DNA from 4 places in the Labrenzia sp. THAF187b genome. Region 4 is predicted to be linked to each of the others. Evidence: predicted binding sites of a transcription regulator. Region 4 holds the regulator's gene; each other region holds the start of a gene.
The links. Region 4 encodes PhoB, which activates phosphate uptake and scavenging genes when phosphate is short. Its sites were predicted from a motif close to TGTCATNNANCTGTCAT; they were not measured.
Positions count from the first base shown of each region.

Region 1: FIV03_RS07755 (DUF2794 domain-containing protein) is a predicted target of PhoB. The motif match lies at 3,448-3,464, and genes of this name have one in related genera.
Region 2: FIV03_RS06525 (NAD-glutamate dehydrogenase) is a predicted target of PhoB. The motif match lies at 2,658-2,674, and genes of this name have one in related genera.
Region 3: FIV03_RS08640 (esterase-like activity of phytase family protein) is a predicted target of PhoB. The motif match lies at 3,627-3,643, and genes of this name have one in related genera.

Region 1 is NZ_CP045344.1:1,684,211-1,691,537, reverse strand. It holds gene FIV03_RS07770 (ABC transporter permease) at 1-607, shown strand, start outside; gene FIV03_RS07765 (hypothetical protein) at 936-1,709, shown strand; gene FIV03_RS07760 (Bax inhibitor-1/YccA family protein) at 1,892-2,674, shown strand; gene FIV03_RS07755 (DUF2794 domain-containing protein) at 2,990-3,379, opposite strand; gene FIV03_RS07750 (PLP-dependent aminotransferase family protein) at 3,844-5,241, opposite strand; gene dctP (TRAP transporter substrate-binding protein DctP) at 5,369-6,400, shown strand; gene FIV03_RS07740 (TRAP transporter small permease subunit) at 6,484-6,990, shown strand; gene FIV03_RS07735 (TRAP transporter large permease subunit) at 6,987-7,327, shown strand, end outside.
Region 2 is NZ_CP045344.1:1,411,617-1,418,943, forward strand. It holds gene FIV03_RS06525 (NAD-glutamate dehydrogenase) at 1-2,578, opposite strand, end outside; gene FIV03_RS06530 (peroxidase-related enzyme) at 2,686-3,252, shown strand; gene argC (N-acetyl-gamma-glutamyl-phosphate reductase) at 3,392-4,342, shown strand; gene leuD (3-isopropylmalate dehydratase small subunit) at 4,382-4,987, shown strand; gene FIV03_RS06545 (protein-methionine-sulfoxide reductase heme-binding subunit MsrQ) at 5,796-6,662, shown strand; gene FIV03_RS06550 (cyclic nucleotide-binding domain-containing protein) at 7,053-7,327, opposite strand, start outside.
Region 3 is NZ_CP045344.1:1,872,745-1,880,071, reverse strand. It holds gene FIV03_RS08655 (MarR family transcriptional regulator) at 1-281, opposite strand, end outside; gene FIV03_RS08650 (antibiotic biosynthesis monooxygenase family protein) at 351-749, shown strand; gene FIV03_RS08645 (cytochrome b/b6 domain-containing protein) at 746-1,240, shown strand; gene FIV03_RS08640 (esterase-like activity of phytase family protein) at 1,329-3,548, opposite strand; gene FIV03_RS08635 (multidrug effflux MFS transporter) at 3,776-4,975, shown strand; gene FIV03_RS08630 (arsenate reductase ArsC) at 5,011-5,520, opposite strand; gene FIV03_RS08625 (metalloregulator ArsR/SmtB family transcription factor) at 5,531-5,875, opposite strand; gene FIV03_RS08620 (pyridoxal-phosphate dependent enzyme) at 6,041-7,123, shown strand; gene FIV03_RS08615 (Xaa-Pro peptidase family protein) at 7,116-7,327, shown strand, end outside.
Region 4 is NZ_CP045344.1:5,989,535-5,996,861, forward strand. It holds gene argF (ornithine carbamoyltransferase) at 1-58, opposite strand, end outside; gene FIV03_RS27475 (aspartate aminotransferase family protein) at 58-1,254, opposite strand; gene FIV03_RS27480 (GcrA family cell cycle regulator) at 1,695-2,231, shown strand; gene FIV03_RS27485 (DUF1330 domain-containing protein) at 2,394-2,690, opposite strand; gene phoB (phosphate regulon transcriptional regulator PhoB) at 2,870-3,568, opposite strand; gene phoU (phosphate signaling complex protein PhoU) at 3,649-4,344, opposite strand; gene pstB (phosphate ABC transporter ATP-binding protein PstB) at 4,376-5,173, opposite strand; gene pstA (phosphate ABC transporter permease PstA) at 5,185-6,537, opposite strand; gene pstC (phosphate ABC transporter permease subunit PstC) at 6,537-7,327, opposite strand, start outside.

The DNA of each region.
Region 1 (7,327 bases), 1.8 Mb from region 4:
GGTGGAATGGCAGTCCCTTGCGATCAATTTCGTAATGGTGTTTTCGCCGAACACTTTTGCCGGTGCCCCGCATGCCCATCTGATGACCCTTGGCTGGGACGACGATGTGCCGGAAGAGACGGAACTTGCCTTATTGAAAACTGTCTCGAACGCCTTTCCGACAGTGACGGCAATCCGGGTGAAGGACGCGATCTCTCAGGTCAACGATCTGGTGGCACAGCTTGCCTGGGCCATCCGCGGCGCAAGCTCGATCACGCTGATCGCCAGCGTTCTGGTTCTGGCAGGTGCACTTGCCGCCGGTCATCGCAGCCGGATCTACGATGCGGTCATTCTGAAAACCATCGGTGCGACACGGGCCCGCCTGATCTTCGCCTATGCACTTGAATACGCCATTCTGGGCCTTGCAACGGCGGTGTTCGCTTTGCTGGCCGGAGGGGTCGCCGCCTGGTACGTGATAACGCAGATCATGGACGGATCGTTCGTGATGATGCCGGTAACCGCAGCAGGTGCCGCGCTGATCGCGCTGGTGCTGACGGTGGGTTTCGGCCTCGTCGGCACATGGCGAGTGCTGGGTGAAAAGCCCGCACCTGTCCTGCGAAACCTCTAGCGCAAAGAGCGGTCAGCTGCTGTAGCGGCGAACGTGCGCACAGGATAAACTGATCAAAGGACGTTTGCCGGCTTCGGTCGAGCCTCCTTTGATCAGCAAGGCTATTTCCGGCAGACCGGTAGACTTCCGAAAACAAGATCGAACGAATTCTTGCCGTGCGCTGATCTATTTCGATCCGGCGTCCACAGCTCTTGGCAAACTTCGTTCAGGAAAAAATCCTGAAATACAACCAAATCGCGACAAACTTCAGCTCCACACAACTTGCATACTGAATTGATCTTGGCTATCCGGTTCAGGTCCGGGCAGTTTGTTAAGAAGGGGCCATTCCATGTTCAAGTTTCTCCCGAAAATTCGTTTGAAGACCATTGCCGGGGCTGCAGCCCTGTCCGCAGTTGCCGCCATGGCATTCGCCCCTGCCGCGTCGGCGGAAAGCCCGTTTCATACCGGGGTCTGGCAGTTGAACACGCCGGAAGGCCCGCGCGGCCTCGTCGTCAGTGACTGGCTGGTCTTCGAAAACGGTTTGCCGAAGCGCTGGCTCTATCGCCGGGCCGGCACCAACGACGCCAACCAGTTCGATTTCTTCACCCGTTCGATGAACGATTCCGGCTACACGCCGGTCGGTATCCGGGTGTACCGCACCGGCGACAATGCGATGAAATACACGCTGGCGCCCAAGGGCGAGGACCCGATCGAGGTTTCCGCCGTCCGTCTTTCCATCCCGAATTTCGAGAATTCCTGCCTTTCCGTCGAGAAAAAAGGCAAGCGCTTCTACGGTAACTGGGTCGGCACTGAAGGCTCCAGGCTGAAGAAACTGAACGTGTCGAAAAACCGGCTGACCATCGACGGCGAAGCGCGCAAGGTATCGATCGCGGAAGTCCGCGTCGGCCGCATGGGCATCACCGAAAACGGCAAGCCGATCGCTTTCCTCACCGATGCCGGCGGCGACTATGCGGTTCTGCAGTGGTTCAAGCCCGGTGTGACCGTCGAGCAGATGCAGGATCCGGAAAAGGAAATCCTCGATTTCGCGTCGGAAGAAATCGTTCGCAACCCCGGCGGCACCTGCGACCGGCAGATCGAATCCCGACTGAAAGCCATGAAATAATACGACTGAATCTGAGCCTGTTTTTAAGGATAGGTTCAAATAATCTGTCCTGAGCGCAAAGATTACGAATTTTTCATCGAATTCGACTTGTGCTCGGGATAGGCTTTTCCCATATGTTGAGGGAGTTGTGTTGCATGCGCGATTGCATGCGCACGTCTATCTAGAAGGGGATTCATACGACCATGTCGACCTATGACCGTCAATCTCAAGGCGCGTATACCGTCGCCGGCGCACGCGCCGAGGCCGGCATCGATCAGGGCCTGCGCTCCTACATGCTGGGCGTCTATAACTACATGACCATCGGCCTTGCGCTGACCGGCTTTCTTGCGCTGGCAACGGTCATGCTTGCAACGACCACCGATCCGAACTCCGCTGTCGCCAGCCTTGGCAACGGCCGCATGCTCACACAGCTGGGTGTTGCCATCTACGGCAGCCCGCTGAAATGGGTTGTCATGCTCGCACCGCTCGGAATGGTGTTCTGGCTGTCCTTCCGCATTCAGTCCATGAGTGCCGGCGCAGCGCGGACCCTTTTCCTGGTCTACGCATCCGTAATGGGTATCTCCCTGTCCTCGATCTTCCTGGTTTACACCCCGGGCTCGATCGCTCAGGTCTTCTTCATCACCGCCGGTACCTTCGGCGCGCTGAGCCTGTTCGGCTACACCACGAAGAAGGACCTCTCCGGCTGGGGCTCGTTCCTGTTCATCGGCCTGATCGGTATCGTGATCGCGTCGCTGGTCAACATCTTCATGGCATCTTCCGCCCTGCAGTTCGCCATCTCCGTGATCGGTGTTCTGGTGTTCGCCGGCCTGACCGCCTACGACACCCAGCAGATCAAGGAAATGTACTACGAAGGCGACAGCGGTGAAGTCGCTACGAAGAAGTCCGTCATGGGCGCGCTGCGTCTGTACCTCGACTTCATCAACCTGTTCATCATGCTGCTGCAGCTGTTCGGCAACCGCGACTAAGCGCAGCCAAACTGAACAAACGGAAAAGCCCGGCCTTGTGCCGGGCTTTTTTGTGACCGCACGACTGTCCGACACATCGCACGCCGACACTTGCGCCAATGGGCGTCAACGCAAGCCTTGCGCAAATCAATGGAATGAAGCGGCAGAACACTGCGCTGCCAGACTTGGCCGAACCAATCGTCTGGTCCTCGGCCAGAAGGTAACCGACCAGCATTAGCCGGTCATTGACGCCACCTTCAAGGAAATGCACGTGAGCGGATCAGCGCAGGGGAAATGAACCTCACCCGGCCATCAGCAGACTGACCGGATACCTGGTCAGGCGTCGACCACCCGAAGATGTTTTTTCTTCTCCAGAACCCTCAGCACCTGCGCCAGATCGTGGCCACGCTTCAGGATCATGCCCCCGGTCGCCACGACCGAATAAGCGCCCTGGCGGCGGGCCAGCTTCGGGTCCTTCTCGATCCTGTAAAGCGGCATTTCGGAAGATCTGCGAAACACGGAGAAGATTGCCCGGTCCTTCAGGAGGTCGATGGCATAGTCCCGCCACTCGCCGTCGGCGACCATGCGCCCGTAGAGCCTCAGAATGACATCGAGTTCGCGCCTGTTGAATGCAACAATGGGTTTGGGAGGGGGAGCCGGTTGATGTTGTGGCGACGGGCTTGCACCCGCACCACGCTGAAACGCGCTGTCGTCGGCTTCGCTCATTCCGCCTCCATTCCGTTCGCGGTTTCGCTGCTGACAGGTAACCGACAAGAGAATCGTCGGGAGACGCCTGTCACCTGGCTGTCATGATGCGTCTTCTTTAGCCATTCTGGCAAGCCCGCAACGTCATATTGACTGACAGAGGTCCGAAACCAGAGTAATTTTGCCAATAAGTTTTACGGGAAGAAGTGCAAAAACGAACGCAACGGCACTTTGCCAAGAAAGAATGCATAAATTTCCTTGATTTTGCCGCATTCCAGCCCTTGGCCAGCCATTTTAGACACCCATATTAAGATCATACCCTGATGGGTATGGCCCGTAGAAGCCGCGGAATGCATTAGCCCCCCAGCCCCCCGGGGTTTTTACTGGCCAACCAGATTTAGTGAGTCAAACATCAGGGCAACTGAAGGGCCGGCATTATGCCGGCCCTTTTCATTTGTGGACCTGCCTGTTCCTCTGCTTTCAAACTACTTCAGAAAATCCCTGAGGAACGACAGGAACCGCGCATCCGTTCCATAGGCCACATTGACCCGCATTGCCGGCTTCTGCCGGGTCTCCCGGTTCGGATAGAAGACGGCGCCCGGTGCAATGAAGATGCTTTGCTTGCTGGCAGCAGCGCACAGTTCCCGTTCATCCACATCATCGGGAAACTCCACCCAGAGATAGAACCCGGGAATGGAGCACTCCCGCACAGACAACCCGATCGCCTCCAGTGTCCCGAAGGATGCCTTGTAGGCATCTTCCACCCGGCTCCTGAGACGCCGCAGATGTCTCAGATAATGGCCGGCCTGCATCAGATTGAACACGAAGCGTTCGACGTGGTCGGATGAATTGACCACCGTCAGCATCTTGATATCGGCAAGCTGGCGGATGATGTCCGGATTTCCAGCCACGTAGCCGCATCTGAGACTGGCCGACAGTGTCTTGGAAAAGGTGCCGAGATAAAGCACCCGCTCCAGCTGGTCCAGCGCCGCCAGCCTTGGCAACGTGGCCGGAAGAATGTCGGCAAGCGCATCGTTTTCAACCAGGAGAAATCCCCAGCGCTCGGCAAGCTGCATCAACCCGAATGACCGCGAAGGGGACAGGGAACCGCCGGTCGGATTGTGGCCGTGGGACTGGGTGACAAACATCTTCGGCCGGTAAAGAGCGAGTTTGGCGGTCAGGTCTTCCAGGTCCGGACCGTCCCTGTCCCGCCGGATACCGACAATCTGCACCTTGGCGAAGGTCAGCTTGGAAAAGAGCGGATAATAGCCCGGCTCATCGACAAAAACCGTATCACCAGGCTCCGTCAGATGCCGGATGATCAGATCCAGGCCATGGTTGACGCCATGGGTCAAAAGAAGCCCTTGCGGATCGGCCGGGATCGACCGCTCCAGCAACTGCATCCGCAGCCGGTCCCTCAGCGGACCATATCCCCACGAACTGCCGTAGCCGAATTCGATCGCTTCGGGAAAGGGCGTCTTGGCGTTGGCGAAATGGCGGCGCAGCTCCGCCCCCTCCATCCACGACGGCGGCGGGCGTCCGTCTCCCGGACGCACTTCATAATGCTGTTCCAGCTGCTCCCGCAGCAACGACATGCCGTCGACCGCGGCCGTGACATGTGGCGCAGGCGGGGTCTTGGAAGCTGGTCCGACCTGTGACATGTAGTATCCGGAGCCGGCCCGCGCTTCCAGTAGCCCTCGGGCGACCAGCCGGTCGTAAGCTTCCGCCATCGTGTTTTTCGAAACGCCGTTCTCCCGCGCGGCCTGACGAATGGAAGGCAACCGCTCAAACGTCTTGTACGCCCCTGCCTCCAGCATCAGCGCGACTTTCTCGACGATCTGATCGACGCGAGACAGTTTCCGCCCGCTACCCGTAACCCTCATTGTCCCTCAAAATTTACTGGGACAGTGCTGCCCATAAATCCGACAACTGTCCCTTGATTGTCCCAATCATTTTTATGACAGTTTGCCCCATTACGCCAGCAAATGGCAATTTCCTTGGGAGGGAAAAATGACCAAAGTAAGTAGACGCAGCCTTCTTGCAGGTGCAGCCGTTGGCGGCACCGCCCTCGCAGCACCGATTGCGGCCAAGGCACAGGATGCGGTTGAGTGGCGCATGCAGGCTCTCTGGGACGCCGGCACCACACCTTTCGAATTCGAGAAGAAGTTTGTCGAGCGCGTCAGCGAACTGACCGACGGCAATTTCAAGATCACACTGTTCTCCGCCGGCCAGCTCGTGCCTGCCAACCAGGCATTCGATGCCGTTCGCGCCGGTGCATTCCAGCTGATGAAGACCTTCGACGGCTACGAAGCCGGCAAGATCCCGGCATTTGCCTTCACGTCCACCATCCCGTTCGGCTTCCCCGAGTCCGACCAGTATGAAGCCTGGTTCTACGAAAAGGGCGGTCTGGATCTCGCCCGCGAAGCCTATGCAAAGGCCGGCCTCTTCTACATTGCCCCCACCGTCTATGGCGAAGAGCCGATCCACTCGACCGTCAAGATGGAAACCATCGCCGACATGGCCGGCAAGAAGGGCCGCTTTGTCGGGCTCGCTTCCGCGGTCATGGCCGACCAGGGCGTTTCCGTGACCCCGCTGCCGACGGCGGAAGTCTATACGGCGCTTGAAAAAGGCCTGATCGATTTTGCCGACCGCGGCGATCTCACCGCCAACTACGAAGCAGGCCTTGGCGAAGTCGCCAAGTTCATCATCCTGCCGGGCGTGCACCAGCCGACCACCGCCACCAGCTATGTCGCCAACCAGGGCGCCTATGACGCCCTGCCGGACGACTACAAGGCGGCGCTTGCCGTTGCGGCTCGGGAGATCTCCGGATCGCTGCGCCAGCACATCATGGTGCAGAATGTCGACGTCCTGAAGAAATACGGCGAACAAGGCGTCGAGATCATCCAGCTCGACCCGGCCGATGTCGCGGCCAACCGGTCCAAGGCTGTCGAGTCCTGGAAAAAGGCTACCAAGGAAGACGATCTGGCGAATCGCGTGCTCGCGAGCCAGATTGAGTTCATGACAGCCCTCGGGCTGATCTGACCCTTCCTCCCACCGGACGGTAGACGGCACCTCCCTGCCGTCTGCCGTCCGGTCGTCCTTTCGATCGGCAAATGCTCAGCTTCATGAAATCCGTCAGTTCCATCGTCACCGGCGTCAACCGGTTGTTCTTCCTCCTTGCGGCGGCGCTCATCTTCGCGGTGGTGCCGATCCTGCTGTTCGAAGTGGTCGCAAGATACCTGTTCGATGCGCCGACGGTGTGGGCCATGGAAGCCAGCACGTTGATCTTCGGTCCGCATTTCATGCTGGCCGGACCTTACCTTCTGCACCTGAAGGGCCACGTCGCCGTCGACATCTTCAGCGAAAAACTGACGGGATTGCCGAAAGTGGCTCTCGACGTGTTCTCCTATGCCGTCATTGCTGTGTTTGCAGGCGTTTTTGCCTGGGTCAGCTGGCCGCTTGCAATCAACGCCTACTCCCTCGGCGAAACCAGCTTTTCCGCCTGGAACCCACCTGTCTGGTGGCTGAAATTCGTCGTGCCGCTTTCCTTTGCGCTCCTGTTTTTGCAGGCCCTTGTTGAAGCCTGCAACGCAACGCGCCCGGCGCAGGAACAGACGGGAGCAAGCGCATGAGCTCCGAATTCGTTCTTGCCATCATGTTCGCCAGCCTTGTGGGCCTGCTGCTCACCGGCCTGCCGCTTGCCTTCACGCTCGGCGCACTTGCGCTCGTTTTCACGCTAACGCTGTGGGGCCCCGCCGCCCTCTCCGTTACCGTCCTCAACCTCTACTCCACCATGACGTCGGAATCGCTCCTCGCGATCCCGCTTTATGTGATGATGGCCAGCATCCTTCAGCGTTCCGGTGTTATCGAAAGCCTTTACCGGGCCATGGAGCTCTGGTCGCGGCGGTTACCGGGTGGCCTGGCGGTGGGCACCATCGCCATCTGCACGATCATCGCCGCCATGACGGG
Region 2 (7,327 bases), 1.5 Mb from region 4:
GCGGCAGGTTCTTGGGCACGAAACCGCCCTTGGCACCGACCGGGACGATCACCGCGTTCTTCACCTGCTGTGCCTTCACCAGACCGAGCACTTCGGTACGGAAGTCCTGCGGTCGGTCGGACCAGCGCAGGCCGCCACGGGCAACCATGCCGAAACGCAGGTGCACGCCTTCCACGCGGGGGCTGTAGACAAAGATTTCCCGGAACGGACGCGGTTGGGGCAGGTCGTCGATCTGGCGGCTGTTGATCTTGAAGGCGAAGGTCGGCTTGGGCTGACCCTTCTTGTCGAGCTGGTAGAAGTTCGTGCGCAGGATCGATTCAATCGTGTTCTGGAACCGGCGCAGGATGCGGTCGTCGTCAAGGCTGGCGACGTCCTCCAGATCGGCGGTCAGTTCGCTTTCCAGCCGTTCCGTGCCGAGGTCCCTGTCCTTTTCGGTGACATCCGGGTTGAAGCGCAGGTGGAACAGTTCCACCAGTTTGGCCGCGATCTTCGGGTAGTTGTTGAGCGTGGACCACATGTAGTCTTCGGAGAAGCGGATACCGGCCTGGCGCAGGTATCTCGACAGCGCGCGGATCACTGCCACGTCGCGCCAGGCAAGCTCCGCCGTCAGCACTAGGCGGTTATAGCCGTCGTCCTCCGCCAGCCCGGTCCAGACTGCCATGAACATGCTTTCCAGCCGGGGTTGCAGCTGATCGGAAAAGACGATGTCTTCGCCGCTGCGCGATTCCAGCGTCATTTCGTGCAGGTAGGACATGGGGGCATCGGCCGGCGTGATGCGGTAGGTTCGCTCGTTGATCACGCGGAAACCCATGTTTTCCAGAAGCGGCACGCGCGCGGAAAGCGGGATCGGCGAACCGCGGTGATAGACCTTTAGCGACAGGCGGCTGTCCCTGGTGCCTGCCTGGCGGTGGAACGTGATGGTGGTGTCGTTCTTGTCGGACAGGGTTTCCAGCTTGACGATGTCGAACACCGCGGACTGGGCGTTGTAGACTTCCTTGTAGCCACCATGAAACGAAAGCGCGTAGCGATCGGCCAGCTTGCGGGCCTGTGAGGGCGCGAATTCGTCCTTGAGCGCATCGCGCACACTGTCGGACCAGGTGCGCACCATGTCGGCAACGGCGGCCTCCAGCTCTTCCTGCTGAGGCGTCGGCGTTTCCCCGCGATCGCGGCCGATGATGTAGTGAACCCGCGCAAGCGGACCTTCTGGATAGGTAACGTACCAGGCCGACACGCGTCCTTCATAGACCGAGGCCAGATAGGTGCCGACGTTCAGGCGAACTTCGGTGGAATAGCGATCACGCGGGACGAAGACCAGAATGGAGACATAGCGGTCGAACTTGTCCGGGCGGGACAGCACGCGAATGCGCGGGCGCTCGTCCAGCTGCAGGATGGCGATGGAAAAGTCGAACAGGCGCTCCCGTTCGATCTGGAACAGCTCGTCACGCGGGAAAGCTTCCAGAACGTTGCGGAGGGCACGGCCGGAATGGCTTTCAGACCCGTAGCCGGCGCGGGCCAGAACGCTGGCAACCTTGCGGCGCAGGAACGGGATGGTGCTGGTCGGTTCGGTATAGGCGGTCGAGGCGAACAGGCCGACGATGCGCAGCTCGCCGTTCATGTTGCCTTCGTCGTCATAAAGCTTGGCGCCGACGTAATCCATGTGCACGCGCCGGTGCACGGTGCTCTTCACGTTGGCCTTGGCGATGATCAGCGGTTCGGGTTTCTTCAGGAACTCGCGAATTTCCGGCGTGATCTGCACGAACTCCGTGCCGCGGCGGAGAACGCGCACATCCGGGTCGGACAAGAGGCCGAGGCCCGTGCCCTCATGGGGGGAAAGCTCGCCCTCCTCGACACCGCCTTCGAACATGTATTCGCGCATGCCGAGGAAAATGAAGTTGTCGTTCTCCATCCACTCCAGGAAGTGGATTGCCTCCCACAGCTCGTCGCTGCTGCCGGGGATTTGCGTGGTCTTGTAGGTGTCGATGGCCTCCGCCAGGCGTTCCTGCATCGGCTTGAAGTCCGACACGACGGAGCGGACATCGGACAGAACCTTGTCGAGCCGCGCCTTGAGGGCTGCGCGGGCTTCGGGCGAATCAATCCGTGTCACGTGGATATGGATGAGGCTTTCCTGCCGGTCGGTCCGCTTCGGTGGTTTCTTGCGAGCCGTGGCGGTTGTCAGTGTGCCGTTGTCATCCCGTTCCACGATGAAGATCGGGTGCAGAACCAGATGCACTTCGATCTTGCTTTCCTGCAGCTCGTCCATGACGGAATCGACCAGGAAGGGCATGTTGTCGTTGACGATCTCGATCACCGAGACGCCCTTGACCTTGCTGCCCTGGGCCTTGAACGCCGGATCGGCGATGCTGACACGATGCGTGCCGAGTTCGTGGTTCTGGAAATCCTGCCAGGCGTCCCGGGCAAAGCCGGTCAGCTCTTCCGCGGTGTAGGCCACGAGGTCTTCCGCTGCGCCCCGGTCATAAAAGGCGCGGGAAAACTCGGCGAGAGCCGGATCTTCCTGATTCAAGGTTGCTTGGACCGCGTCGATGAGTTTGAGTTTCTCGACGTCGTGTTTGTCCGGCATTTTCCATCCCCTTAGGCGATCGTATGGTTTGGCTCTGTCGCTGGCTCGTTCTAAGACTTAAGTTCATATTTCAGCGACATAAACGGTTTCATGACGGGAGGAGCAAATTGTCAAGTAAAGTCACGGCCTTGCAAATCGATTCAAATGTAACATTGAGTGAAAAGACACAGGCTTATTTCGACTTGTGCCAGGAGAAGCTGGGTCTCGTTCCCAACGTCCTCAAGGCATATGCGTTCGACGAAACGAAGCTGCGCGCCTTCACCGACATGTACAACGACCTCATGCTGGGCGAGTGTACACTCTCCAAGCTCGAGAGAGAGATGATTGCCGTTGCGGTATCAGCGGTCAACCGCTGTTTTTATTGCCTGACGGCTCATGGTGCTGCGGTGCGCGAGCTTTCCGGGGACCCCGTACTGGGGGAACTGATGGTGATGAACTACCGCGTTGCGGACCTTTCACCTAAGCAGCGGGCGATGCTCGACTTCGCCGTCAAGTTGACGGAGAAGCCGGCGGAAATCGTGGAAAGCGACCGGCAAGCCCTGCGCGATGTCGGGTTTACGGATCGCGACATCTGGGACATCGCCTCGGTAACGGGCTTCTTCAACATGTCCAACAGGGTGGCTGCGGCGTCCGACATGCGCCCGAATGATGAGTATCACTCAAGGGCCCGTTGAGATAACGGAGCGTCGCGCGGCGGTGACAAGCCGCGCGATTGGGTGTATGACGCTTGCGATTTTGCACCGATCTGCCTGACGGCTTTCGGGCCCTGGGGTTCGAAACTGGCGGCGATCATGAGAGGGAGAGGAACGGGCGATGGTTGCGCGCGTGTTTATTGATGGTGAAGCCGGTACGACGGGTCTGCAGATCCGCGAGCGCCTTGCCATGCGCCGCGACCTTGAGCTGATCTCCATTCCGGACGAAAGCCGGAAGGATCCGGCAGCCCGGGCCGACTACCTCAACAAGGCCGATATTGCCATTCTTTGCCTGCCGGATGCGGCGGCAAAGGAAAGCGTTGCCCTGATCGAGAACGACACCACCCGTGTGATTGACGCCTCCAGCGCCCACCGGGTTGCCGAGGGCTGGGCCTACGGCTTTGCCGAAATGGACCTCGACCAGGCCGACATCATCGCCGCGGCCATGCGCGTCGCCAATCCGGGCTGCTGGCCGCAGGGCCTGATCGCTGCGGTTCGTCCGCTGATCACCGCAGAGCTGATGCCGGCGGACTTCAACCTGACCTATTTCGGCATCTCCGGGTATTCCGGTGGTGGCAAGGGCATGATTGCCGATTACGAAGCTGCCGGAACCAGCGCAAATTCGTTTGCGCCCTATGCGCTCGGGTTCAATCACAAGCACCTTCCGGAAATGACGGAATATGGCCTGCTCGACGCAGCTCCACTGTTCACTCCGACCGTTGGCGATTTCTACAAGGGCATGCTGACGGTGGTTCCGTTGAACCTGGCAGGCCTTGCCAAGGTGCCGACGGGCGAGCAGCTGCATGCGGCGATCGCCGATCATTTCGCTTCTGCACCCGGCGGATTTGTCGAGGTCGCGCCGCTGGAAGCACTCGAGAAATCCGACAGCCTCAATCCGCAGGCGCTCAACGACACCAACAAGCTGCAACTGCACGTCTTTGCAAATGACGCCAGGGCGCAGGCTGCGATCGTTGCCGTCTACGACAACCTGGGCAAGGGCGCGTCCGGCGCTGCCGTCCAGAACCTCAATCTGATGCTCGGTGTCGATCAGACAACCAGCCTTGCCGCGTAAGCGGGCATCCGTTTTCAGGCCTTTCAGGAGAGAAGAAGAATGGAAAAATTTGAGACCCTGACCGGTGTCGCAGCGCCGTTGCCGATCGTGAACATCGACACGGACATGATCATTCCGAAGCAGTTCCTGAAGACGATCAAGCGCACAGGCCTCGGCACCGCGCTGTTCCACGAAATGCGCACCAACGACGACGGATCGGAGAACGAGAACTTCGTTCTCAACAAGGCCGCCTACCGCGATGCCAAGATCCTGGTCGCCGGCGACAACTTCGGCTGCGGGTCCTCGCGTGAGCACGCGCCCTGGGCACTGCTTGATTTCGGCATCCGCTGCGTGATTTCCACCTCGTTCGCCGACATCTTCTACAACAACTGCTTCAAGAACGGCATTCTGCCGATCCAGGTTTCCGAAGACGAGCTGGAAACCCTGATGCATGCGGCAGAGCGCGGCGCCAACTTCACGCTGACGATCGATCTGGAAAGCCAGGAAATCAAAGGTCTTGAAAGCGGCGACATCGCCTTCAAGATCGACAGCTTCCGCAAGCATTGCCTGATCAACGGCCTGGACGACATCGGTCTGACCATGGCGAAGGCCGGTGAAATCGACACCTTTGAAAGCAAGATGGGCAACGACCGTCCCTGGGTCTGAGCCGGACTGCAATGACTTTTGAAAAGCCGGGTCTCACGACCCGGCTTTTTTGTTTTGGTTGCCTCAGGTTCTTCAAGGCGCGCGACTTGTCGCCAAGACCTGATCCTCCACTCACAGGGTCAATCCTCCAGAGTTCGATCACGACAACCGCATTCAGCCGTGTTGTCCTGAAGCCCATCAACCTTGTCATCCCTGCGAAGGCAGGGATCCAGTATTCGTTGGGTTCGCAAGGTTTTCGAAGTCTGATCCCACGGCGTACAGGATCCCGGTCTTGCCGCTGACGCGACAAACCGGGATGACAAAGAATGTGGAAATGAGTGGTTCCAAATCGGATGTCCTGCTCCGACCGGATGCAAGCCGGCCGTGCTGAAAACTTGGTCGACAAATGGGCTAAATGGAGTTTTCTGGTGCGCCGCTCACCGCCTTGGTTCGCTTCTTCACCCCTGCGACTGAACCGCCGCTGCATGATCGCGGAACCGCATTCAGCCGTCTTGTCCTGAAGCCTATCAACCTTGTCATCCCTGCGAAGGCAGGGATCCAGTATTCATTGGGTTCGCAAGGTTTTCGAAGTCTGATCCCACGGCGTACTGGATCCCGGTCTTGCCGCTGACGCGTCAAACCGGGATGACAAATCATCTGGGTATCACGGGTTCCTGTCGGATTGAATACAAAGGGGCGGCGCCGAAAGGAGCTTGCCGGTGAAGCGGGACAGGGAAAGCTGGATAACCGCCTCTCATCTTCTTCACGCAGGCTTGAAAAGCTTTTCAGTGTCCTTGAACGTTTCGTGCGATAGTCCGAACGTATGGATATGATGACCCTGGCACCATACGCTCCCTGGACCGACCGACGCGGCAACCTTTCCGGTCTGCGATTGGCTGCATTCATTGCCGTGCTTCTTCCGGCGTTGCAGATCTTCTACAGCCTCGCCTTCGGACCGGTGCTGCCGGAGCCCTTCGAGATGGAGCTTCATGCCAGTGGCGACTGGACGGTGCGCTTCCTGCTTGTGACCCTGGCGGTCACCCCGCTCCGGAGGATCTTCTCCTGGAACAGGATCGTCGGTGTCAGGCGCATGCTGGGTGTGACAGTGCTTGCCTATGCGCTCTTGCACCTGGGGCTTTACGCTGCGCAGGAAAGCTGGAACCTCAGCAAGGTCGTGTCTGAAATCGTTCTGCGTTTCTATCTGACCATCGGCTTTGTCGCGCTGTTCGGGCTGGCGGTGCTGGGTGCGACCTCCTTCGACAGCGCCATCCGCAAACTCGGGCGGAACTGGCAGCGGCTGCACACCCTGATCTATCCGATCGGCGGTCTCATGCTGTTCCACTTCTTCCTGCAGTCCAAGTCGGACGTCACGCAGGCCACCTTGATGGCAGGCCTGTTCGTGCTGCTGATGACCTACAGACTTGCGGTCAAGGCAGGCTTCAGCCTTGCCAACCCGCTGGTTCTGGCGGTTTGCGCGCTGCTGGCAGCTGCAGGGACTGCCGGGATCGAATTTGCCTGGTACGCCCTTGCCACCGGCATTCCTGCCGACCGGGTGTTCCAGGCGAACTTTGCCCTTTCCGTTGCAATCCGTCCGGCTATCTGGGTCGGGATCATCGGGCTCGGGGTTGGCGTGGCGGCAATGGTTCAATGGATCGGCGGATTGCTCGGCCCCAAGCTGGGGCTGAAACGGGCGTAAAGTATCGCCGAACCTTCACTCACAACCGACATGGCGTGGCTTGGCCCTCGGACCCAAGTCGAGCGCCCCCATCCTGGTCGGGTGGTTCCATGCGGAAAGGTCACGGCATGGATTGCCGGGTCTGGCCCGGCAATGACGGAAAGAGGGGGCTCAGGAATTGGAACCGGTCTGGTTGGTGAGCCACCCCATGAGGGGGTAGGCTGAGTCTCCCGGTTTCCCATTGCCGTCATCCCATGGCTCGACCATGGGATCCATGCCGATCCCCTTATCTTCTGATGAGCTTGGCTGCGACAGGTGAGGATTATCTCTGGGGAATACACAGATCCGCCAAGATCCAGGCTCAGTTGTCGCTGATTGAGTTGCGAGACAATCAGCGTCGGGACTTTCGCCCTACGACTGTTTCTCGTCGTCGCGCACGCGGCGTTCGGCGTTGATCTGCTCCAGTTCGGCCATCTTTTCGCCGATGGGGCGCAGGGCTGAAACCGTCTGGCGGAACTGGTTGGCGCGCTGGTCGAGCATGCGCTGTGCAAGTTCCGGGAATTCCTGGATCATGCGTTTGAAGAGCGCGCGGCGAATGCGGATGATGCGCACGCCGTCAACGGCTTCTGCCCGGCAAGGGCGCTTGTTTTCCGCAAGAAGAGCCGTCTCGCCCAGCAGTGTGCCCT
Region 3 (7,327 bases), 2.0 Mb from region 4:
AAAATTTCCTGAACCCGGCCGTCTTCTTCACTCGCCCGGCGGGTGATCAAGCCGTCCCGTTCCATCCGGGCCAGGGTGTTTGCCAGCGTTGCCTGTTCGATATCAAGCAACTGCACGAGTTCCTTTTGCGTGCGTCCTTCCTTTGCCCAAAGGGCGACCAGCGCCGGAAATTGCCCCGGCGACAGGCCTAGCGGCCGGATGCGGCGATGGAGACCGGCGGCAAACAGCCGTGCCATGTGGTTTGCCAGATACCCGGCGGAGGAATCTTTTTCGAAGGTCATCCCTTGCATATACGATAGATAGCACCCTATATAAATAAACATAGCTTGCTATATAAATAGGAGTTCGAAATGACATCACTCTGGACACGTCGTGCCATTCATCTGGCAGCACTTTCCTTCCTGACCGCCAACCTGGGAGTCTCCGCCATGGCGAGTGAAATCAACACCAAGGCCCCGGTAACCCTGATCAATTCCTTTGAAGTTCCCGAAGACCGTCTTGCCGATGCAGTTCGCAGTTGGGAACAGGCGCGTGACTTCCTGAAAGAGCAGCCCGGCTACATCACCACGCGCCTGCACCAGTCCCTGTCTCCGCAGGCAAAGTTCCAGTTGGTCAACATCGCGCTTTGGGAAAGTCCAGATGCGTATCAGGCCGCCATCCGGAAACTCGGCAAAAGTGGCATCGTCGCGGAATTCAAGGGCATCAGCTTTCATGCCGCGCTCTACAACGTCATTCGGGAGGATGAATGATGGCGGTCTTGCCCGTAACCGGAAACAGGTTGCTGCACTGGACGATTGCCGCTCTTACCATCAGTGCCTTGGCTACCGGCTATGCCCTGACGAACAACGAACCGTTTTCGCCAAACCTTTTGAAAACCCATCTGGGACTTGGCTTGTCTGCGGGCCTGCTCGCTCTTGTTCGCACAATTTTTTGGCTGACAATGGGGTCCCCTCAGCCGGTGTTCGCCGTTCATTCCGGGTTGCAGCAAGCTATCGGCAAGGGCGTCCACGCCGCCTTGCGCCTCGTACCGCTTCTGCTTCTGGTCAGCGGTGTCGGCATGATCGTCATATCCGGTAGCCTGGAAATGATTGCGAATGGCACATTGCCGGGACTTGCGACTTTCGCCGGATTGCCACCGGCAGGCCTGCACCATGCCGCGGCGCTTTTGCTTGCAGCACTCACCGGACTGCACAGCCTTGCTGCCCTGTGGCACTGGCAAAGACGAAGTTTCACGGCTTGAGAATGGCAATGCAGAAAAGGAAAGGCCCGGCTGCGTAAAGCGGCCGGACCTTCGCTCAGGTCTTGGGAGGACCTTTGTCTGAAGTACCTTAGTTCAGGCGGCTTGCCGGGCCGAGGTTGATCAGCCGGGTTTCACCCGGTGCGTCGTCAACACCGTCATTGTCGGTGACCAGGATCAGGCGGCCATCGGCCGTGATCGTCAGGCCTTCCGGCTTGTCGAGAACCCAGCCCTTGCCTTCGGCCAGAGCCGGCAGGATATCCATGGCGTAATGCTTCTGGAGCACCGGGAGCTCGGATCCGTAGGCAGCCGGGGTCACACCGTCCAGGGAGATCGTGGTGATCTGCTTGATGGCTGCGTCTTCACCACCCTTGTTATCGCGCTCCAGGATGGCGAACTTGCCGTCGCCCATGGAGACGATTTCCGACAGGCCGACCCAGCCACCGGCTGCGCTCTTCGGCTTGTCGAGCGGATAGTGAACGAAGCCCCAGGACTTGTCGGCCGGGTTGTAGATGGCCAGCTTCACCATGCCCTTCGGGTCGTCTTTCCATTCACGCTGAACGGCCACGGCCACCAGCGTCTTGCCGTCCATTTCGAACTCGGCAACGCCTTCAAAGGAGAAACGTGCGGACTGGGCATTCAGCTCCTCCGGAAGCGTGATTTCTTCCTGAACCTGACCGTCGGTGCCGACCTTCAGCAGCAGGTGCTGCAGTTCCTTGTCCGGATTGCCTTCGGAAGCCAGCCAGAAGCCGCCATCCTTGGCAACGGAGATGCCTTCCAGGTCCAGTTTTGCCTGCTTGCCACCCTGAACGGTTGCATAGGCAACGATTTTTGCCGGCTTGGAAGAGATGTCCAGAGTGTAGATGCGGGCGTCGTCATAGAAGCTGTCGCTGACGGCGTAGAGCTTGTTGCCGTCTTCCGGGTCTGCAGCCAGTGCAGACAGTGCACCCCAGCCGATCGGCGCGCCTTTTTCCGGATCGGTTTCGGACACGACCATCGGGTAGGACGGAGCTTCCGCACCAAACTTGTAGAGGGAGACCTGCGCGCGAACGTTGTCTTCCGCACTGTCGACCTCGTTGGCAACCACAAACAGGTCACGGCTCGGGATCGCAAGTGAACCTTCCGGACCGACATGGGTCGGCAGGAACTGGACGAATTCCGGCTCGGCGCCGGTGTCCTTGTAGACAGCGACGAAGTTGCCGCGTTCGGAATTGACGAAGATCAGCTTTTCACCGCCGAATTCACCAACCGTCACACCTTCCGGCTCGGTGCCCTTCTTGGACGCGCGCTTGGCCGGATAGTGGCCGTTGGCCATGCCAAGGTGTTCCATCTGGTTACCACTGTCGAACAGGACCTCGCCCTTGGTGTTCCAGATGGTGAAGCCGCGCGAACCGCCTTCGTAGTCGCCTTCGTTGGCGGTCACGAAACGCTCGTCGTCGATCCAGGCAACCGCATCCGGCTCACGCTTGACGTTTTCGGTCGAACCGGAGGCATCGCTCATGCGCGCCTTGGAAACCGGAATGTTTTCAGCCGAAGCCGCACCGGCGGAGAAATGGCTGACAACTTCACCGGAGGCCAGATCGACCACGGCGATATGGTTGTTTTCCTGCAGCGTGACGACAACCTGGTTCTGGGAGTTGATCGAAACGAACTCCGGCTCCGGATCGGTCGGCGCGACTTCCGCAAGACCCGTCAGGTCAACGATGCGGACCGCGTCACAGTTGGTCGGCGTGCCGGTTTCGTCCAGATCGAAGATCGCGAGATGGCCGGCCGGCATTTGCGGGATCACGCCGTCGTTCAGATCTTCGTCGCGCTCGTTCTCGATGGCGATCGCAACGAACTTGCCGTCCGGAGAGATGGCAACGCTGTCCGGCTGACCCTTGGCGTCGCACTTCGCGGTGATACCAAGACCGTCGAGAGCGATCACGGCCAGATGGCCGGACGCATTGACGTAGTCTTCGGACGTGTTGACGCCCGCATAGGCGAATGTTTCGCCGACGGCGACCGAAGTCGGCTCACCACCAAGCGCGGTGCGGCCCATCGGCTGCAGGTTCAGCGGGTTGGCCGCATTGACGAAAACAATGGCTTCGCCCGGGCTGTCGGTGAAGACGAGCGTGCGGCCGTCCTTCGTGGCATAGATGATTTCGGCAACGGTTTCGGTGGCCTGATCCACGCCTTCCGGCAGGGTCTTGTAGACCGGGAATGTGTTGATACGCTCGAAATACTCTGCCTGTGCTGCCGACACGGCGCCAAGGCCGAACAGGACTGAAAGGCTGACACCTTTTAAAAAGCGCCCACGAAGGTCCGCCATTGCACTCGCTCCCACAAAATATCGGGTTGATGGTGCGCGCAAGCTAGTGGCCCTGATTACAATATCGGTGACAGTTGCATGAAGCTTTCATGACAACACCCAGCAAGCCTTGAATTTGCATTTCGAGCACTTACATCATATCAAGGCCGGGCGGTGATCACCGCCACCTCCATCTTCCAGACTTTCCCGCATTTGTGCCTCCGGCGCATTTTTCATCGGATTTTCCAATGCAGATCGGTTTTGTCCGCTCCGCCATTGTGCTGGGGCTTCTCGCTGCTGTCGGTCCATTTGCCATCGACCTCTATCTGCCCGCCATGCCGGAAATCGTGCAGGCGTTGCAGACGGACGACGCTGCGGTTCATATGACCTTCACGGTCTATTTCATCGCTTTCGGGCTAGCCCAGTTGATCTACGGTCCGTTGGCAGACCGGTTCGGACGCAAGCTGCCCGCCTTTCTGGGCCTGATCGTCTTCCTCATCGGATCGGTCATGTGCGCGACCGCGGTCGACGTTTCAGCCCTGACATTCGGCCGTTTCGTGCAGGCTCTTGGTGCCGGCGCGCCGATGGTCATCGTGCGGGCCGTAGTCCGCGACCTCCACACCGGACCAAAGGCGACCAGGCTGATGGCTTTGGTGATGCTGGTCTTCAGCGTTTCGCCGATGCTTGCACCGCTCGCCGGCAGCTTGATCATCCAGTTCGGCAGTTGGCGCCTGATCTTTGTGGCCCTGGGCGTTATTTCCCTTCTCGCCATGCTGCAAATGGCCTTTTTGCTGCCCGAAACGCTACCGGCCGAGCGCCGGGGCAAGATCGACCCGACAGCGATGCTGCGCAGCGCCATCTACCTGATGCGCGACAGCAGGTTCATGGGTCTGACGCTGATCGGCGGCTTCTCGCTGGCGAGTTTCTTCGTCTTCATCGCCGCCGCGCCGCTGGTCTACATGACCCAGTACCAGTTGACGCCGACAGCCTTCAGCCTTGTTTTCGCGCTGAACGCGATCGGCTTCTTTGCGTCTTCCCAGTTTGCCGCCTCGCTTGGAGAGCGCTTTGGCATGGGCAGAGTGGCATTGATGGCCGTCAGCGGATTTGCGGCAGCCAACGTCCTGCTGGTCATTCTTGTGTGGAGCGGCATCGACGACCTGCCGGTTCTGATGGCGCTCTTCTTCATCGGCAACTCCTGCCTCGGCCAGGTCATTGCTCCGGTGATGGTCATGGCGCTGGAAGAACATGGCGAACATGCCGGCATGGCCTCCTCCCTCGGCGGCACCTTCCAGATGGTCGCCGGTGGCGTGATGATCCTCGTCTGCAGCCCGTTCTTCGACCGGACAGCTTTGCCATTGGTCGGCGCGGTTGCCGCCTGTGCACTCATCGCCCTGGTCATCGCACTGCTGACCCTGCGCACGTCACGCGAGGGCCAGGCAGTCGCCTGACGCGACAACCTTGAAACAAGTCCGCCGGAGAAGCGTTACACGTGCTCTTCGGCGGACTGCCCGATCTGATCGAGTTTCTTCTGCAGGGACAGACGGTCGAGCGAAGACATCGGCAGGCTCACGAACACCGAGATCCGGTTGCTGAGCATCCGGAAGGCATCGTTGAATGCGACCGCCCGTTCGCTGTCACTTCCGACAACCGCTGCAGGGTCCGGCAGCCCCCAATGAGCGGACATCGGCTGCCCGGGCCAGACAGGGCAGGTTTCCTTGGCCGCATTGTCGCAAACGGTAAAGACGAAATCCATGACCGGGGCATCCGGCACAGCGAATTCGACCCAGTCCTTCGAGCGCAACCCATCCGTCTTGAAATTGAGCTTGCTGAGCAAGGCAAGTGCTTCCGGACGCACGGCGCCAGCCGGTTGTGACCCGGCAGAAAACGCCCTGAAGCGGCCCTGCCCGTCCCGGTTCAGGATCGCCTCCGCCATGATCGACCGGGCGGAATTGCCCGTGCACAGGAAAAGCACGTTATAGACATCGCCGGACATTTGGTCCCCCTTAACCTGAACAGGTCTCTCCGCAGGCAATCGTCTCGATGACCTGCGCACAAAGTTCCGGATGACCACCACAGCAATCGGCCATCAGAAACGTCAGCAACTCACGTATGCCGTCAAGGTCCGCGAAGTACCGGATCGACCGCCCCTCGCGTTCATTGCGGACCAGCCCGGACTGAAGCAGAACAGCAAGGTTCGCCGACATCGTGTTCTGCCGAACGTCCAGCGCCTCGCCGATCTCGCCGGCAGTCATTCCCGCATCACCAGCCCGGATCAGCAGCCGGAAGACTTCCAGTCTGGTTTTCTGGCTGAGCGCCCCAAAAGCGCTCAGTGCATCTTTCATATCCATAATTCATGATATTTCGATTCATCAGCAACAGGCAAGTCTTTTTCGCAACCGGGCTCAACATCTCGGACACGGCCCGGTCTGGTTCGTAACCGTCATTTTCCGCAAGTCGCTTGCAACCGGCCTTCAGAGCTGCTGACCTGCCCGGGAAACCGCGCGGGGCAGACGATGAAAACACTTAAAAACCCTTTCCTCGGCAGAGGCCTTCCCGAGCAAAGCGGGCTTGCGGATGGATCCGTGTCGCAGGACGTCGCCGGAGCAGAGAACCTTTTTCGGAAATGCCCGCGTGCGGATGAAACCCCGCTGCTGAATGCAAATGACCTAGCAGCCGATCTTGCTATCGAGAACCTTGCCCTCAAGGACGAACGGCAGCGCATGGGCCTTGGCAGCTTCAAGGCGCTTGGCGCTGCCTATGCGATTGCCAAACTGGCTGACCAGCGCATCCGTGACGGGCTTGCCCCCTTTCATTCCTCCGCACTCAACGGCATGACCTTTGTCTGTGCGAGTGCCGGGAACCACGGCATGTCCCTTGCCGCAGGCGCTCCGCTGTTTGGGGCCAGGGCTGTCGTCTTCGTTGCCGATAGTGTTCCAAGCGCCTTTGAGGCCCGCCTCAAGGCCCGGGGCGCTGATGTTGTCCGGGTCGGAGCCACCTATGAAGACAGCATGACGGAAGCCCAGAGGCGCGCCGAGGCCGAAGGCTGGACCTTGCTGCCGGACAGCACCTGGCCGGGCATGACCGCCGCCGGACACGACGTCATGGAGGGCTATCTTGTGATGGCCGCGGAAATTGCCCGGCAGATCAAGACACCACCCACGCATGTCTTCCTGCAGGCGGGTGTCGGCGGACTTGCCGCCGCCTGTGCCGTCGGCGCACGCCTGACCTGGGGCCACGATGTCACCATCGTCGTGGCGGAGCCAGAACACGCACCCGCCCTTATGGCCAGCATCGAAGCCGGAAAGCCCGTCACGGCGTCCGGTCCGGTGTCGAACATGGGCCGGTTAGACTGCAAGGAACCCTCGCATCTGGCGCTGAAGTACCTGGCCACGGAAGCCGATTTCTTCGTGACCGTTTCTGACAGCGAGGCGGCTGAAACGGTTGACTGGCTGGGCAACAACGGCATCGCGACGACGCCATCCGGTGCGGGCGGCATCACAGCCGTTCGACACGCAGGTCGCGGAGCATCGCCCCTCGGCCTCGGACCTGAAGCCCGGGTGCTCTGCTATCTCTCCGAAGGACCGGAAGATGTCTGAACAGGATTTTCCTGAAGACGAATTTGCCGCGCGCACGCAAGCAGCCCAAAAAGCCATGAATTCCCAGGGCATCGAGGCGCTGTTTTTCACGACCGAAGCCGAAATGCGCTATTTCACCGGGTTCCGGACCCTGTTCTGGCAGAGCCCCACGCGACCCTGGTTCCTCGTGGTGCCGGTAAACGGCAAGCCGATTGCGGTCATTCC
Region 4 (7,327 bases):
CTTCGCCTTCGAAGTCCGTCAGATCCAGAAAGTTCCGGTAGGTTCCGTTTGCGGTCATCAGGCCGCTCCTTCCGCCAATTTCGCTTCCACGGCGACAGCAGCCTGTTCCAGGCGCTCGACAGCAATGGAAATTTCCTCTTCGCTCATGGTCAGCGGCGGCATGATGCGCACCACGTTATCGCCGGCAGGAACTGCCAGCAGACCGGCTTCACGGGCTGCAAGCACATAATCTGCTACCGGCACCACGCATTTCAGACCGAGCATCAGGCCGTTGCCGCGCACTTCCGCCAGAACGTCCGGATGGCTATCCACCAGTCCGGCCAGCTTCTGCTTGAAGCTGAGCCCCTTCTGACGGACACCTTCCAGGAACCCGTCTTCCAGAACGACGTCCAGAACGGCATTGCCGACTGCCATGGCCAGCGGATTGCCGCCAAAGGTGGTGCCGTGGGTCCCGGGTGACAGCGCCGCTGCCGTTTCTGCCGTTGCAAGACATGCGCCCATCGGGAACCCGCCGCCGATACCCTTGGCGATTGCCATCAGGTCCGGTTCCACGCCCGCCCACTGGTGAGCGAACAGCTTGCCGGTCCGTCCGACACCGGTCTGGATCTCGTCGAAGATCAGCAGAATGCCGTTGTCATCACAGATCTTGCGCAGCGCACGCAGGAAATCGGCCGGAATTTCGCGGATCCCGCCCTCGCCCTGCACGGGCTCGATCGCGATTGCGGCCGTTTGCGGACCGATGGCATCTTTCAGCGCATCCAGGTCTCCTGCCGGCACCTGATCGAAACCGGGAGCCTTCGGGCCGAAGCCCTCAAGATATTTCGCCTGGCCGCCAGCCGCGATGGTCGCGATGGTCCGGCCATGGAAAGCGCCTTCGAAGGTCACGATGTGGAACCGCTCGGGGTTGCCGTTGTCATAATGATAACGGCGCGCGCATTTGATGGCAGCTTCCATCGCTTCCGCGCCGGAATTCACGAACAGCACCTTGTCGGCAAAGGTTTCCGCGCACAGGCGCTGCGCCAGCCGTTCGCCATCCGGGATCTGGTGCAGGTTGGAGGTATGCCACAGCTTGGCTGCCTGATCCTGCAATGCCTTGACCAGATGCGGATGGGCATGACCGAGTGCGTTGACCGCGATGCCGGAACCGCAATCGAGGAATCGTCGGCCATCGGTGGTAACCAGCCAGACGCCTTCCCCATGATCGAAAGAAAGGTTCGATCTTGCGTAATTTCCGAATAGTGCAGTCGCGGACATAACCTCGTTTGTCTCCTTTAAACGCCCCTGCTGTCCCTGCGTCGCCCCGACGCCGAGCCGTCACCTTGAAAAGATGCCGAAGGGCCAAAACGCAACGTGCCGCCCCGATGAGGCGGCACGCAGCGGCTTTCTTATACACTGCCGGTACCATGCACTGTCAATGGAAATGGCGCACAAGACATTTCATGTGCCGCAGAGGGCGGATTTCATAAAATTCTCAATGACCTCGCCATAATTGGGGAAAAGTCGTTTCATCCCCAACTGGTTTGGGTCGAGTGGTTGCCTGACAAATTAACGTTATTGTAACCTCTCAGCAATCAGACACGAGATCTCGTGAGGCAAATCACCAAGAGGCACTAGATCTGCCAGCATTAAGCGTGCTTGCGCATGCTTAACACGGGGTTAATGGCCGCAGGACGGTCAAACTAAAGGGTGCGGCAATGAGTTGGACAAACGAACGAGTTGAGCTTCTCAAAAAGCTTTGGGGCGACGGCTTGAGCGCAAGCCAGATCGCAGGCGAACTGGGTGGTGTTACCCGTAACGCCGTGATCGGCAAGGTGCACCGCCTTGGCCTGTCCGGCCGCGCCAAGTCCACCTCTTCAAGCGCCAAGCCGCGCCGGCCGCGCACCGCAGCTCCTGCCACGGGTGCAGCGCCGAAGAAACCGACGACGTCACATCCGCAGTCGATCGGCGCAACGGCCCTGAAAGCAGACATCTCGCCTGCACCAGTGGTGGCTGCCAAGCCGCGCGTGGAGCCGATTGCAGAACTTGTTCCGATCTCGCAGCGGGCAACGATCCTGACGCTGACCGAGCGGACCTGCAAATGGCCGATTGGCGACCCGGCAACCGACGACTTCTACTTCTGCGGCCGCCAGTCCGATGCCGGCGTCCCCTACTGCGCTCATCACTGCAAGATCGCGTATCAGCCGGTCGCCGACCGCCGCCGCGACCGCAAGACGATGGCTCAGGCAGGCTGATAGCCTCGCACCGAACCAATTCATGAGAAAGCCCGCCATCTGGCGGGCTTTTTTCGTTCCTTGAACACACTTTCGATCGCCAATGACTGGTCGCAAACCCGCTTTCGGAATCTCGCAGGAAGTGTGACTTTCTCTCGCGCTCCCGAGGCTAACGGCATCCGGTTATTCGACTAGTCTATCGACCAGGATCGCGTTCAACCTGGAACCGGAGCGCCGCAGCTTCGCAAGATCTTGAAATTCCGCAGAAGTCCAGAAATCGTTAGCGCTTTCCCGGTCAGGGAACTCGAGGATAAAAGCTGCATCCGGGATCAACAGATCCCCTTCAAGACCGCTGGGATTGCCACCACGGACAAGGAACCGCCCTCCATGTGCCGCAACCAGGTCTGGAATTCTTGCAAAGTACTCCGCCATCCAGTCGCGATTTTGAATTTGCATCTGGCCGATCACAAACGCTGTCATGAGTTCACTTTCAAAACGGGCTGATCTCCACCCCGAAGCTAGCCAATCAACAACAACGGTACAACCGCGCCGCCTGGCATGCTGGTTCCCGGAGGTGTTTCCTCCGTGATGAAAAACTTGAGGGCAAGACAAAAAAGCCCGCCAATGGCGGGCTTCATTCAGGGCGTTGGCCGGTGAAATCAGCCGACTGCCGTGAACTGGTCATTAAAGGCGTATCCGGCACCACGGACGGTACGGATAGGATCCTTCGCCTTGCCCTTGTTCAGAGCCTTGCGCAAGCGACCGACGTGAACATCGACAGTGCGTTCGTCCACGTAGACATCGTGACCCCAGACCCCATCCAGCAGTTGTTCGCGGGAGAAGACACGGCCAGGCGATGTCATCAGGAATTCCAGCAGGCGGAATTCCGTCGGCCCCAGGTGTATTTCCTTGGTGTTGCGGCGAACACGGTGCGTTTCGCGATCCAGTTCGATATCGCCCGACCGCAACATGCTGGACACCACTTCCGGGCTTGCCCGGCGCAGGATGGCGCGCACGCGGGCCATCAATTCCGGTACCGAGAAAGGCTTGACCACGTAGTCGTCGGCACCGGTCGACAGGCCGCGGATGCGCTCTGCTTCCTCACCGCGTGCCGTCAGCATGATGACCGGCAGGCGCTCGGTGTCTTCGCGCGCCCGCAGGCGGCGGCACAGTTCAATTCCGGACAGTCCCGGCAGCATCCAGTCGAGCAGCAACAGATCCGGCAGGCTTTCCCGCAGGCGGATTTCCGCCTCATCACCCCGGACACAGGACTCGACCGAGTACCCTTCCGCTTCCAAATTGTATCTCAATAGAAGGCTGAGCGGTTCTTCGTCTTCAACGATGAGCACCTTCGGCATACATCTCGCTCCAATTACCGCAACCGGCGCCGAAGCGCCGGCCGTTAAGATCTTCTGCAAATCCGACGATTACCAGCAGGTCAGACCGCGCCTGTTTCGTCGACCTTTGCCCGGTCTTCCGGCAAACGCTCGCCAGTGACCATGTAGTAGACGTTCTCGGCGATGTTCGTCGCGTGATCGCCGATGCGCTCGATGTTCTTTGCGCAGAACAAGAGATGGACGCACTGGGTAATGACCCGCGGGTCTTCCATCATGTAGGTCAGGAGTTCACGGAAGATCGACGTGTAGATCGCATCGACCTCGGCATCGGCTTCCTGAACCCGGCGGGCGGCTTCCGCATCCTTCCGGGCGTAGGCATCCAGCACCTGCTTGAGCTGCGAAAGAGCGAGTTCCGTCATGTGCTCCACACCGATCGCGAGCTTCTTGGACTGCAAGTCGCTGTCGATGGCGATGACGCGCTTGGCAACGTTCTTTGCAAGATCGCCAACACGCTCCAGGTCATTGGCAATGCGCGTTGCAGCGGTGATTTCACGCAGGTCCTGCCCCATAGGCTGGCGGCGGACGATCAGCTCGATCAGCTTGACTTCAAGTTCGTTGTAAAGGCTGTCCAGCCGGACATCGCCCTTGATCGTCGCCTTGGCAAGCTCCAGATCCTGCGACACCAGCGCGGACACCGCATCGGCGAAAGCCTTTTCGGCAATACCACCCATTTCGGCAACCTTGCCGGCCATGGCCGTCAGTTCGTCATCGTAAGCCGAGACTGTATGTTCAGACATCCTGTGTCCCCTTCAGAAACCTAAAAAATGCTTAGCCGAAGCGGCCCGTAATATAGTCCTGCGTACGCTTGTCCTTCGGATTGGTAAAGATGTCCTCCGTCAGACCTTCCTCCACCAAAATACCCAGGTGGAAGAACGCGGTACGCTGAGACACACGGGCAGCCTGCTGCATCGAGTGGGTCACGATCACGATGGTGAAGTTTTCCCGCAGTTCGTCGATCAGCTCTTCCACCTTCGCGGTCGCGATGGGGTCGAGTGCCGAGCACGGTTCGTCCATCAGGATCACTTCCGGGCTGACGGCAATCGCGCGGGCAATGCACAGACGCTGCTGCTGACCGCCCGACATGCCGGTGCCCGGCTCGTCCAGACGGTTTTTGACTTCTTCCCAAAGTCCGGCCTTCTGCAGGCTGGAGGCAACGATCTCATCAAGCTCGGACTTGCTGCGGGCCAGTCCATGGATCCGCGGACCGTACGCAATGTTGTCGTAGATCGACTTGGGAAACGGGTTCGGCTTCTGGAACACCATGCCGACCTTGGCACGCAGCTGTACGGGATCGACCTTGGGATCGTAGATGTCCTCACCGTCGATCTTGATCGACCCTTCCACACGGCAGATGTCGATGGTGTCGTTCATACGGTTGATCGTCCGCAGGAACGTTGACTTGCCACATCCGGACGGACCGATGAAGGCAGTCACGGACCGCGGCTGGATCTCGATGTCCACGTCCTTGATGGCGTGGGTATCGCCATAATAGACCTGCACCTTGTTCGCGGAAATTTTGCTGTCGGTCATGGTTTTCGCCTGTTCAAAATTCGGCATCTCGTTCATCGGAGCAATCCTTACCAGCGGCGTTCAAACCTGCGGCGCAGGATGATAGCGATAATGTTCATGGTCATGAGGAAGACCAGCAGCACGATGATCCCGCCCCAAGCGCGTTCATAGAAGGCCGGGTCGGCACGTTTCGCCCACTCGTAGATCTGGGCCGGCATGGCCGAGTTCGGAGAGAAGAAACCGGCAGCCACACCGTCCGGGAAATTGGAGGCGATGAAGCCGACCATCCCGATCAGGAGCAGCGGAGCGGTTTCCCCAAGCGCCTGTGCCAGACCGATGATCGTGCCGGTCAGAATGCCCGGCATTGCCAGCGGCAGGACATGGTGGAAGATCGACTGCATCTTGGAGGCGCCAATGCCAAGGGCCGCATCGCGGATGCTCGGCGGAACAGCCTTCAAGGAGGCGCGGGTGGAGATGATGATCGTCGGAAGTGTCATCAGCGTCAGCACCAGGCCACCGACCAGCGGTGCGGATTGCGGCAGATGCATGAACTGGATGAACACCGCCAGACCGAGAATACCGAAAACGATGGACGGAACCGCGGCCAGGTTGGAGATATTCACCTCGATCAGATCTGTGAACTTGTTCTGCGGAGCGAACTCTTCCAGGTAGATGGAAGCGGCCACGCCGATCGGCAGCGACAGGAACAGCACCACCAGCATCATGAACAGCGACCCGATCATGGACGCCCCGATGCCGGCCTGCTCCGGACGGCTGTCGGAAGCATCGGTCCCGGTGATGAAGGCCCAGTTGAAGCGCTTCTCCAGAATGCCGGCGGACTGCATCTGGTCAGCCAGATCCAGGTGTGCCGCATCCAGATTCTTGTCTTCGGCAAGATCCTCGCGCTTGACGCGGCCCTTCAGGTAGCCGTCGACACGGGATGAGGCGATCAGCTCGAAGGTTACCGTCGAACCGATCTTGTCCGGGTTGGCAAGCGCAAAGTCACGGACCGTGGCGGCAGCACCCGACGAGAACAGCTTTTGCAGGTCTTTTTCCGACATGTCTGTGGTGATGTTTGCACCGGCGAGTTCCTTGGCAAAGGCGTCGTCGATGATGGCCCGGTACTTGGACGTCTTGACCACCGACTTTTCCGCTTCGGCAATCTGCTCCTGATTGAGCGGTACATCCACCTTCAGGAAGGTCTGGCTGAAGGCGCCAAGGCCGTTGGACAGAATTGCCCACAGCAGCGCAACGAGGAAGAACAGGCCGATGCCGATGGCAATGATGCCGTAGAGCTTGAAGCGCGCTTCAGCGGCGTTGCGCTTTCTGGTCAGCGGATCGAGTTCGAGGATCGACGTGGTCTTGTGCGGGGTCGGAGCGCTGGTCTTGCCCGACGGTGGCGTAAGGGTCGTGTCGGTCATTAGTCGTACTGCTCCCGATATTTGCGCACGATGTAGAGCGCGACGATGTTGAGCCCCAGGGTCACGACGAACAGGGTCATGCCGAGCGCGAAGGCGACAAGGGCTTCCGGGGAGGCAAAGTCGGCGTCGCCGGTGAGCTGGCTGACGATCTTCGCGGTCACGGTGGTCATCGCTTCGAGCGGGTTCATGCTGAGGCGGGCAGCCGCGCCGGCCCCCAGAACAACAATCATGGTTTCACCGATGGCGCGAGAGGCCGCGAGCAGGATGGCCCCGACGATCCCCGGCAGGGCCGCCGGCAGAATGACCTGCTTCACGGTTTCCGAATGGGTGGCACCAAGCCCGAGCGAACCGTCACGCATGGCCTGCGGCACAGCGTTGATGATGTCGTCGGAGAGCGAGCTGACGAAAGGGATCAGCATGATGCCCATGACAGCGCCCGCGGTGAACACCGAGGAAGCACCGGACATCCAGCTTACGCCGAGCGCACCGCCGGAGCCGAAGACGTTCATCAGAAGCGGGCCGACTGTGAGCAGCGCGAAGAGACCGTAAACGATGGTTGGAATACCGGCCAGGATCTCGAGCAGCGGCTTGGCAACGGCGCGTACGTGCGGCGTTGCATACTCAGACAGGTAGATGGCAGCGAACAGACCGATAGGCACGGCGACGGCGAGTGCGATCAGGGAGATATACATGGTCGCCCAGATCAGCGGCACGATCCCCAGCTCCGATCCACCGCCGAAGCTCGGCGCCCAGGTCAGGCCGAAGAAGAAGTCCGCGGCCGGATAGAGCC